One region of the Lentilactobacillus hilgardii genome, then DNA from elsewhere that is predicted to be linked to it. Evidence: predicted binding sites of a transcription regulator. Region 1 holds the regulator's gene; the other holds the start of a gene.

Region 1 (5,156 bases):
TTAATTGGTATTGGGCAAAAAAAGCAAGCCGTTATACCGTCAACTCAAGATGTTGTGACAATGGCGGCTAATGCTGCCCAAAAGATTTTGAGTGAGGGCGATAAAGAAAAAATTGATTTGGTAATTTTCGGAACCGAGACAGGTATTGATAATTCAAAATCTGCCGCTATTTATGTCCAGTCGTTACTTGGAATTTCTAAACAGGCGCGATCTTTTGAAATTAAACAAGCATGTTATGGTGGCACAGCTGGTGTTCAAATGGCAGTGGATCATATTCGTTTACACCCTGAAAGTAAGGCGTTGGTACTGGCTGCTGACATTGCTAGATATGGTCTGAATACGCCTGGAGAAGTTACTCAGGGTGGTGGGGCTGTTGCAATGGTGATTTCTTCGAACCCACGAATCCTAGAAGTGGAAGACAAAAGATCGTTTCACTCTGATAACATTATGGATTTTTGGCGGCCTCTTTATCGCCATGATGCTGTCGTTGATGGTCATTATTCAAATAGTATTTATGTTGATTTTTTTCAACAAACTTGGACGGATTACCGGCAAAAATACCATAGAACAATTGATGATTTTCGAGCATTAACTTTTCATCTCCCGTATACGAAAATGGGCTTGAAGGCGCTTCGCTCAATTATTGATCAAAGTAAACATCCAGAGGCTATATTAGAACAATTTGAAGCCTCTAGAATGTATAATGCGCTTGTGGGGAATCTTTATACTGGTTCTCTATATTTAAGTTTAATTTCTTTATTGTCAAACTCGGAAGCGCTGAATCAAGATGATCTGATTGGTCTTTTCAGTTATGGTTCAGGAGCTCAGGGAGAATTTTATAGTGGCCGATTAAGTGATCAATTTGATAGATCGCAATTAAAAACTGATATGGATACGATACTATCTGAGCGATCTCGAATCACAATTGAGCAATATCAAGAAATGTATCAAACCTTTTTACCACTCAATGAAGAAGACAAATTGTTTGATGTCTCTTCGGATAATAGTTGCTTTGTTCTAAAAGGACGCAAAGAGAATAGAAGAATATACTTGACCAAAAATGGATCGGGAGATGATCAGTCCTTGGACTAATCAAAGTGAATCAAATTCAGAGAAAAAATAAGTCAATTAGATTGAAAGATTTCTCTGGCAGTCTATGTGAGTGCTAAAAAAGAGCCAAGACACATTGTATCTTGAACTCTTTTGAAGTGGCTAAACTATTAGTCGATGTCATTTCTATATAGACTAACGACCTTGCCTAAGATGCTAACCTTAGTCAGAATAATAGGCGCCATTGTATCATTCTCTGGTTGAAGCCTGAAATGATCACTTTCTTTAAAGAATCGCTTGCAGGTCGCTTCATTTTCATCAGTCATAGCAATAACAATATCGCCATTGTCGGCGTAAGCTTGCTTACGAACCACGACATAGTCGCCATTTAGAATGCCTGCATTAATCATACTTTCGCCACGAATTTGTAACATAAACAGGGTCTGGTCATCCTGCGCAAGTTGTGGTGGTAACGGGAAATAATCAGTTGCGTCTTCTACAGCGAGAATAGGTTCGCCAGCGGTGACAGTTCCTAAGATTGGAATCTGTTTTTGCTTAGGTGCAATGCCCAACAGTTCCATCCCTGCAGCCGTGACTTCAAGTGCTCTTGGCTTTGAGGGGTCCTTAACAATATAACCCTTTTTTTGTAACCGATTGATATGACCATGAACTGTTGATGTTGAAGAAAGATTAACCGCTTCGCCAATCTCTCTAACGGTTGGCGGATAACCCTTATCATTAACTTTTTCCCAAATATAGTGTAAAATCTTGTATTGCTTACTTTCAGAATTCTTTGCCATTTTCCGACACCTCATAAGTTACTTTAATTGTTGTTTTAATCGTATCATAAGTTTGAATAGATTTCAAACACACGTTCGTGTAATTTTAACTTTTTTTGTTATAATAGTCTTATTGGAGGAATATCTATGAATGAAAAAGAGAAAAAAGAGCTACAATCAAAAATCGGTGATAACGTTTTAAAGGAAATCGTTCCCCGTATTAATGAATTAGCACACAAAGCAAAGAATGAAGGATTAACAGAAGTTGAAAAAATTGAACGAGCTGAACTACGTAAAAAGTATGTTGCTCGTTTTCGAGAAAACTTTAAGAGCCAAATTGAGTTAATGAAAGTTTATGATAAAAGTGGCAAAGAAATCACTTCAAAAAAGGTGAAAAACATTCAACGTCATAAGGGACTTCGAGACGACTAACCATTAATAATGACTTTTTTAGCTCATTTTACAATTAGGCTTTTATTTTCTTTAAGAATTGTGTAAAATTAACCAATGAGACTATATAAGGAGGCCTTGTTTTGGCAACTTGGATTTGGATTCTAATTGTTATTGTGGCCTTGGTCATTGGTTTAATTGGTGGTTTTTACGGTGCTCGTAAATATATGGAAAAGTACTTGAAAGAAAATCCGCCATTTAACGAAGATCAATTGCGTCAATTAATGTTACAGATGGGTCAAAAACCTTCTCAAAAGAAGTTGAATCAGATGATGCATACAATGCAAAGCAATATGGGTAAGAAATAGCATTATCTTAGTCAACAATAAAGAGGCCATTCAAAGAATTTTGACTTGGCCTCTTTTTTGATATCATCAATGTTCATAGATGATTAATTATTCAATTTTGTCGGTTGTATTTTTCTTTGAAATGTCAACGTATTTGAAATCGGGATTGACGGCGTAATCTAAAGCATCAAAAGCGGTTTGCATCTGCTGTTCAACTTCTTTTTGATAGTTGTCATCCAGCTTGTGTTTCCGGTCGATATAAATTGGTTCACCAAAAGCAATTGTGACTTTTTTTCGGCTGAATAACCGTTTAAAGCTTAATGGTCCCTGATAAACGGTTGGAACCAGTGGTACATTCGCCAATTGTGAAATGAGTGCTGCGCCACTTTTTAATTGCTCTGAATGGCGAGTCCCGGATGGAAAAAGGATAAGCGATAAATCTGATTTTTTTAAAATTCTGACGGGTTTTTTAATTGCTGAGGGGCCGGGATGGTCCCGGTCCACTGGAAAAGCGTTGGCGTGATCCAGAATCCATTTTAAAATCGGATTTTTGAAAAGTTCTTTTTTTGCCATAAAACTAAATTTTTTTGGACTGGCTGCTAGTGCAAAATAAATCGGATCAAACCATGTCCGGTGGGGCCCAACTAAAATATAATTCCCTTTGGGCAGGCGTTCCTTATATTGATAATGCGCATTTCCATTAATAATAAATACAAAAATACGCACAAGCACACGGACAAATGAATAAAACAATCCCATTCCTTCTTTCTTAATCTGATAAAATAATAGTAACTTAAACGAGAAGCGTTTGGCAAACAAATTTGTGAAAGGTTCAAAAAATAATGCGAGTGAAATTAAAAAAGAATGAACGAATTGATCAATTATATAGTAATAATGTTTCCATTATTCAAAGCAACGACGTTTTTTCGTTTTCATTAGATGCTGTTTTATTAGCAGAATTTGCACAGGTTGGAAGCAAACGGGTTAAAAATATCATTGATTTGTGTTCTGGTAATGGTGCAGTTGGCCTGTTTTTAAGCAGTGAAACATCTGCTCAAATCACCATGGTTGAAATTCAGGAAAAGCTCGCCGATATGGCAGCAAGAAGTATTCAGTTAAATCATTTGGAGAATCAGGTACATGTTGTTAATGATGATTTAAAAAATACCACTCATTATATTTCCAAAGATTCAGTTGACGTGATTGTTTGTAATCCACCTTACTTTGTCAATTATGAAACTAGTGAAAAAAATCCAAATCAGTATTTGGCTATTGCACGGCACGAAATTAAAACGACGATTGATGAAATCACTAAAATTTCAGCAGACTTGCTAAAAACGAACGCTAAGTTATTTGTGGTTTACCGTCCCGATAGACTCACAGATCTCCTACTGAGTTTACGGAATCATCATTTGGAGCCTAAAATATTACAATTTGTTCGGTCTAAAACGACCTCGGAAGCAAATATGGTGTTAGTAGAAGCAATTAAAAGCGGCAAACCGAATGGATTGAGAATTCAAGAAGATTTAATTACTCATGAAGGTAATGACTATTCAGACAAAGTGAAGCGAATTTTATATGGGGAAACAAATTAAAAAATATTATATATATGTTTTACTGTGTGAAGACCGTACTTTATATACAGGCTTTACAACGAATGTTGAAAAGCGTTTTCAAACTCACAAACTGGGAAGGGGTGCTAAATATACGCGATCACATCGACCAATTAAAATACTATTTCAAAAGCAATTCCCAACTAAGCATGATGCTTTAAGTGCAGAATATGCGTTTAAACAATTAACAAGAAAGCAGAAATTGCAATACATTAATAACCCGGACTCGTTTTTATAAATATCAGTGAAAAAATGCACAAACTTTCTAATTTTCAGCAAAAACAACATATAAAAGTGTTATAATACAAGTAACATGTTTAGGAGGTAATATTCTTGAAAATTATTGCTTATGGCATTCGTGACGATGAAAAACCATATTTAGATAAGTGGAGTGAAGAAAACCCTGATGTAGAAGTTGCATCGACTGGTGAACTGTTAGACGAGTCAACAGTTGATCAAGCAAAGGGTGCCGATGGTGTGGTAACATACCAACAAAAGCCTTACACTGCTGCTGTTCTAGACAAACTAGGCGAATTTGGTATCAAGTTCCTTTCATTACGTAACGTTGGTGTTGATAATATTGATGCTGATGCTGCAAAACGCAACGGTATTCAAGTTACCAATGTACCAGCATATTCACCAGAAGCAATCGCTGAATTTACAGTTACTCAATTAATGAGATTGTTACGTCGAACAAATACTTTCGATCGTAAACAAGCTAATGGTGACCTTCGTTGGGCACCAGACATTGCTGAAGAATTGAACCAATTAACTGTTGGCGTTTTTGCCACTGGTCGAATTGGTCGTGCTGCAATGCGTATTTATAAAGGGTTCGGTGCTAAGGTTATCGCTTATGATATCTTCCATAATCCAGAATTGGAAAAGGAAGGTGTCTATGTCGACTCACCTGACGAACTTTATGCTCAATCAGATGTCCTTTCAATTCATGCACCTGCAACTAAAGAAAATGAACATAT
Region 2 (5,156 bases), 230 kb from region 1:
CAATAACCTCACCTGTAGTTGTATCGGTTACGGTGGTTCCTTCCGGTACGGGCACAATTAAATTATCGGCACTTTTACCTGTCATCGACTTGTTACCGCCATCGCCGCCATTTTTAGCTTTAAACTTACGATGGTAGCGGAAATCCATCAAAGTATTCATCCCTGAATCAACTTTAAATATGATACTTCCGCCTCGACCACCGTCGCCGCCTGCCGGGCCACCATTAGGAACAAATTTTTCACGCCGAAACGCAACAATACCATTGCCGCCATTTCCGGCTTGTACATCAATTTTTACTTGATCAACAAACATCTTATCACCATTTCAAATTAATTCTTAACTTTAACCCATACAGTTGTTACCTTTTGAAGTATACCGAGTTTATATCAGAAGGTCAAAGGAATCCGCAAAAAAGAACAAAAGATTAAAAGATAACGAATCAATTAATTAATTTTTTATCTTGATAATTAACGACTTTTCTTTCTGCATCAATTTTGCTCAATGAAAACTTAATGGTCTGAGCAACCGTTTCTGAAATTCCCAAAGCCTTCAAATCATCAACAGGTGCTTCGGAAATTTTCTTTAAAGATCCAAACTTTCGCAAAAGTTTATTTCTGGTTTTTGGTCCCACTCCGGCAATTGAGTCCAATCGGGAACCCAAAGAATTTTTAGCATGTACCTTGCGATGATAGGTAATTGCAAAGCGGTGGACTTCATCTTGAATTCGCTGAAGGAGGTAGAATCCTTGACTCTTGGGATCTAAATGAAGTGGCGTATCACTATCGCCAAATAACAAGTCGGCCGTTTGGTGATGCTCGTTTTTAACCATCCCGCCAACTGGAATATCTAACCCAAGTTCATTAACCAAAACATCTTTTACCGCATTCATTTGAATCGTACCGCCATCCATTAATATCAAGTCGGGCATTTGAGCATGTTCTTTTAACAGTCGGGTATAACGTCGCCGAATGACTTCTCTGGTACTGGCTGCTTCGTCGGCGTGGTCAACAGTCTTCAATTTATATTTTCGATATAAATTTTTATTGGGTTGACCGTCAACGAAAACGACCATTGCTGATACCAAATCCGCACCCTGAATGTGAGAATGATCAAAAGCTTCAACCTTGTGACCTTCTGGAATCCCCATCGCATCTGTTAATTCCTTCATCGCACCGGTCGTCTTGCTCTCATCCAATTCCAGCAACCGAAACTTTTCTTCCAGAACAAGCTGCGCATTTTTCCCGGCCATTTCCAACAAATCACGTTTTTGTCCACGTTTGGGCGTTCTTACCGGAACATCATCAACAACCGAGCTAACAACATCGGAAGGCAGGGAGCTGGGCACCAGGATCTCTTTAGGCAGAATTTGATTTTTTTGTTTATAGAATTGTGAAATAAAACTGACCATTTCTTCTTCCGGATCAGTAATAATTGGGAAAAGGCGCTTTTCGCGTTTCATTAATCGGGATTGACGGATAAAGAATACTTGAATGGATAGCCATCCTTTATTCATATAATAATTAAAGATATCTCTAGGTGTATTGTCATGCGAAATAATTTTCTGCTTTTCAACTGTTATCTCAATATACTTAATTAAATCCCGGATTTCAGCCGCCCGTTCATAGGCCATATTCGCCGAAGCATCTTCCATTCGTTTAGCCAACATTTGTTTAGCATGGCCGACATTGCCATTCAGAAACGACTTAATTCGCTTAATTTGACGATCATATACTTCCTCTGGGACTACTTTAAAACAAGCACCGAGGCATTGGCCCATGTGATAATAAAGACATGGTCTATTTTGGAATCCGTTGCAGCGTCGAAGCGGATAAACCTTCTGCAAAAAGTTAACCGTCTCCTCCGCAGCATAGACATTTGGATAAGGGCCAAAATAATAAGCGCCATCTTTTAAAAGCGTATTAACAATTTTAATTTGAGGATCACGTTCATTGGTAATCTTGATATATGGATAACCGCTGTGCCCCTGCTTGAGTTTAATGTTGAAATAAGGACGATGCTTTTGAATGAGTGTAATTTCTAGTAAAAACGCTTCTTTATCAGTTGAAGTAATAATTGTTTCAAAATCAGCAATTTCTGAAACCAGTCTTGCAGTTTTGCCTTCATGACTACTCTTAAAATATGAGCGAACACGATTTTTTAAATTTTTAGCTTTCCCAACATAAATAATTTTACCGTTGATATCCTTCATCAGATAACATCCCGGAAGTCCTGGTAATAAAGATAATTTATGTTCTAAATACTCGCTTGCCAAAAAATGTCCACTCCTTTCTTAATACTCAACATAAGAGTATAACTCGAATGTACGTTTGCTTCAATTATTAAATACCGAATCCTGTCACTCTCAAAAGGAATCATATCACAACCATGTTGATTGAAAAAGCCGCACCACTCCGATATCAAAAGTGATGCGGCTTTCATATTCAAATGTAACAATCACATTACTTTATTGTTTGTCCATTAATAAAACGACTTGATCGCGAAAAAAGCTATTTAGCTTCAATAATTTTACCAATAAAATCTTTGGCCCGCTCATTTTGTGGATTATCAAACATTTCGCTAGGGGAACTTTTTTCCAGAATATAGCCATCTGCCATAAACCATACTTGATTGGCAACAGATTTAGCAAATCCCATTTCATGAGTAACAACCACCATTGTCATCCCTTCATTAGCCAATTCCTGCATGACTTCCAGAACCTCACCAACCATTTCAGGATCCAATGCACTGGTCGGTTCATCGAAAAGCATCACTTCAGGGTTCATTGCCAACGCCCGTGCAATCGCAACACGCTGCTGCTGACCACCCGATAGGCTGCTTGGATAAGCTTCCGCTTTAGACTGCAGTCCAACTCGGTCTAACAAATGCATGGCCGTCTTTTTAGCTTCATCCTCCGTCATATGCTTCACTCGCATCGGTGCTAACATCAAATTTTTCAGCACCGTCATATTAGGGAATAAATTAAAGCTCTGAAAAACCATTCCCATTCGTTCACGTAAATCCAACAACTGCTTACCATCAACATGGGTTAAATCCGTACCATCAAATTTAACCTCTCCGGAAGTGGGCTTTTCAAGGAGATTCAGGCAACGTAAAAAAGTACTTTTACCGGCACCGGAAGGACCGATCACACAAATCACCTGACCGGATTTCACTGTACCATTAATATCTTTTAAAATCGTATTTTCACCAAATTTTTTATTTAAATGATTAACTTCAATTACAGCTTTATCCTGCATGTTTCATCTTCCCTTCGTAGTGATTCAATAATCTTGTTAATAAGAATGTCATTAGGAAGTAAAGGACCATCGCTACGAATATCGGCATAACACCACGATACGTGTCGGCACGGACAATATTCAATTGATAAATAAGATCGGTAACCCCGATAATGGAGACGATTGAACTTTCCTTAATGAGCGAAATAAATTCATTCCCCAATGCCGGCCAAATATTTTTAAACGCTTGAGGTAAAATGACGTATCGCATCATATCACCTTTAGTTAATCCCAAACTTTCCGCTGCTTCTGTTTGACCTTTACCAACAGAATTAATGCCACCTCGAATGATTTCGGCAACATAAGCACCACTATTCAGCGAAACGGCAATCATTCCTGAAATCAAAGCCGGAATATTAATGATCACGCCAATTCCGAAATAGACAAACATCACTTGAACCATCAAAGGCGTTCCTCGAATAAATTCAGTGTAGCTGATTGCAAGCCCGCGCAACCACCTCTGTCTGCTGAAACGCATTAAAGCTAAAACTACTCCGATCAAAACACCAAAGAATGTTGAAACTAACGAAATCAGGATTGTGTACTCAACACCACTGGCAAAATACTTCCAGTAATGAAACATTGATGTATTAACGGTGTTAACTTTCATATACTTCCCTGCGCTAGCTAAGTATTTGTCTGTTAAATGTTTCTTTTTGATCTGGACAATACTCTTATTAACGGCATTCACCAAACTTGTAGAGCCCTTTTTAAAGGCAATTGCAGCGCCAATATCATTTTTATTGAGGTGATATCCAGAAGGAATCATCTTAAGACTTGGATCATTTTTGACATAAGCTTCTGCACTTGGCTTTTCAATTCCCAAAGCATCAATTTTGTTAGTCTTAAGTGCCAAAACCAAATCGGTGGATTTATCCATTCCTTTAACTGTAGCTCCGGGAATCCGTTTCTTTGCCAAACCATACTGTAACGTTCCTGTTTGGGCACCAATTTTACCACCACGCAAGTTCTTCACGCTTTTATATTTATTTACATCTTTTGAATTAATCAGGAAGCTTTGACCTCCCGAATAATAAATGTCCGAAAAATCAACACTTTGACGACGCTCATTGGTTGGATTAATCCCACCAATGGCCATATCGGCTTTTCCGGTTTGGATTGCCACTAACAGTGAATCAAAATTCATACTTTTAATGACTAATTTTACGCCTAAATCTTTAGCCACTTTTTTGGCAACGTCAATATCCATTCCAACAATTCGGCTTTTGCCGCCCTTATTCACTTGGAATTCATAGGGTGGATAATCCGGACTGGTTACCATAATCAATTCGCCTCTTTGCTTAACTCTTTGAAGTGAATTGTCCGCAGCCGACGCACTATTAGTCTGAATGGCACTAACAGTCAGTAAGGTCACAAAAACGAGCATCATTTGAATAATTGCTTTAAGCTTTTTCATCAACTTTCCCTCTCTCAAACAGATAATACAGAATATACTACCTCATTTTTATTGTTTATGCAATAAAAATTGAAAATTAGTCGTTTTTATTCATATTATGTTCGATATAATGCATATATGCAAAATTAACCAATAAAAGTGACTTTCCTGTTTAATTTTGATATGATTATCACGAAAAGAGATAAGGAGATGAACTAAATGGCACTCAAGATTAATCGACAGGACGACCTGGACGCCATCTTCGGCAAATTTGCTGAAATGAATCTCGACGATGATAAGCGGGACAAGTTTTTGAAGCATAAGAAAAACGATAAAGATAAGAAGCAGAAAAACGAGAAACGACCAGAAAAAAAGTAATATCCTTTATCCATTAGAGGATTCATCGATTATCCACTTCATTATAAAAACGACTGATGACAATTTTCCACTATTGTCATCAGTC

The links. The regulator LexA, encoded in region 1, represses DNA repair genes until DNA is damaged. The targets are predictions, from matches to a motif close to CNAACANNTGTTNG.
Region 2: the regulator LexA is predicted to act here: its motif matches at 2,318-2,331, upstream of uvrC (excinuclease ABC subunit UvrC).

What each region holds. Positions count from the first base shown of each region.
Region 1 is NZ_CP047121.1:1,519,360-1,524,515, forward strand. Features, by position in the region: gene GQR93_RS07090 (hydroxymethylglutaryl-CoA synthase) at 1-1,092, shown strand, start outside; gene lexA (transcriptional repressor LexA) at 1,221-1,850, opposite strand; gene GQR93_RS07100 (DUF896 domain-containing protein) at 1,977-2,261, shown strand; gene GQR93_RS07105 (YneF family protein) at 2,363-2,587, shown strand; gene GQR93_RS07110 (lysophospholipid acyltransferase family protein) at 2,675-3,319, opposite strand; gene GQR93_RS07115 (tRNA1(Val) (adenine(37)-N6)-methyltransferase) at 3,409-4,161, shown strand; gene GQR93_RS07120 (GIY-YIG nuclease family protein) at 4,145-4,417, shown strand; gene GQR93_RS07125 (D-2-hydroxyacid dehydrogenase) at 4,513-5,156, shown strand, end outside.
Region 2 is NZ_CP047121.1:1,292,604-1,297,759, reverse strand. Features, by position in the region: gene obgE (GTPase ObgE) at 1-313, opposite strand, end outside; gene uvrC (excinuclease ABC subunit UvrC) at 441-2,273, opposite strand; gene GQR93_RS05985 (amino acid ABC transporter ATP-binding protein) at 2,509-3,258, opposite strand; gene GQR93_RS05980 (ABC transporter substrate-binding protein/permease) at 3,248-4,714, opposite strand; gene GQR93_RS15265 (SPJ_0845 family protein) at 4,913-5,071, shown strand.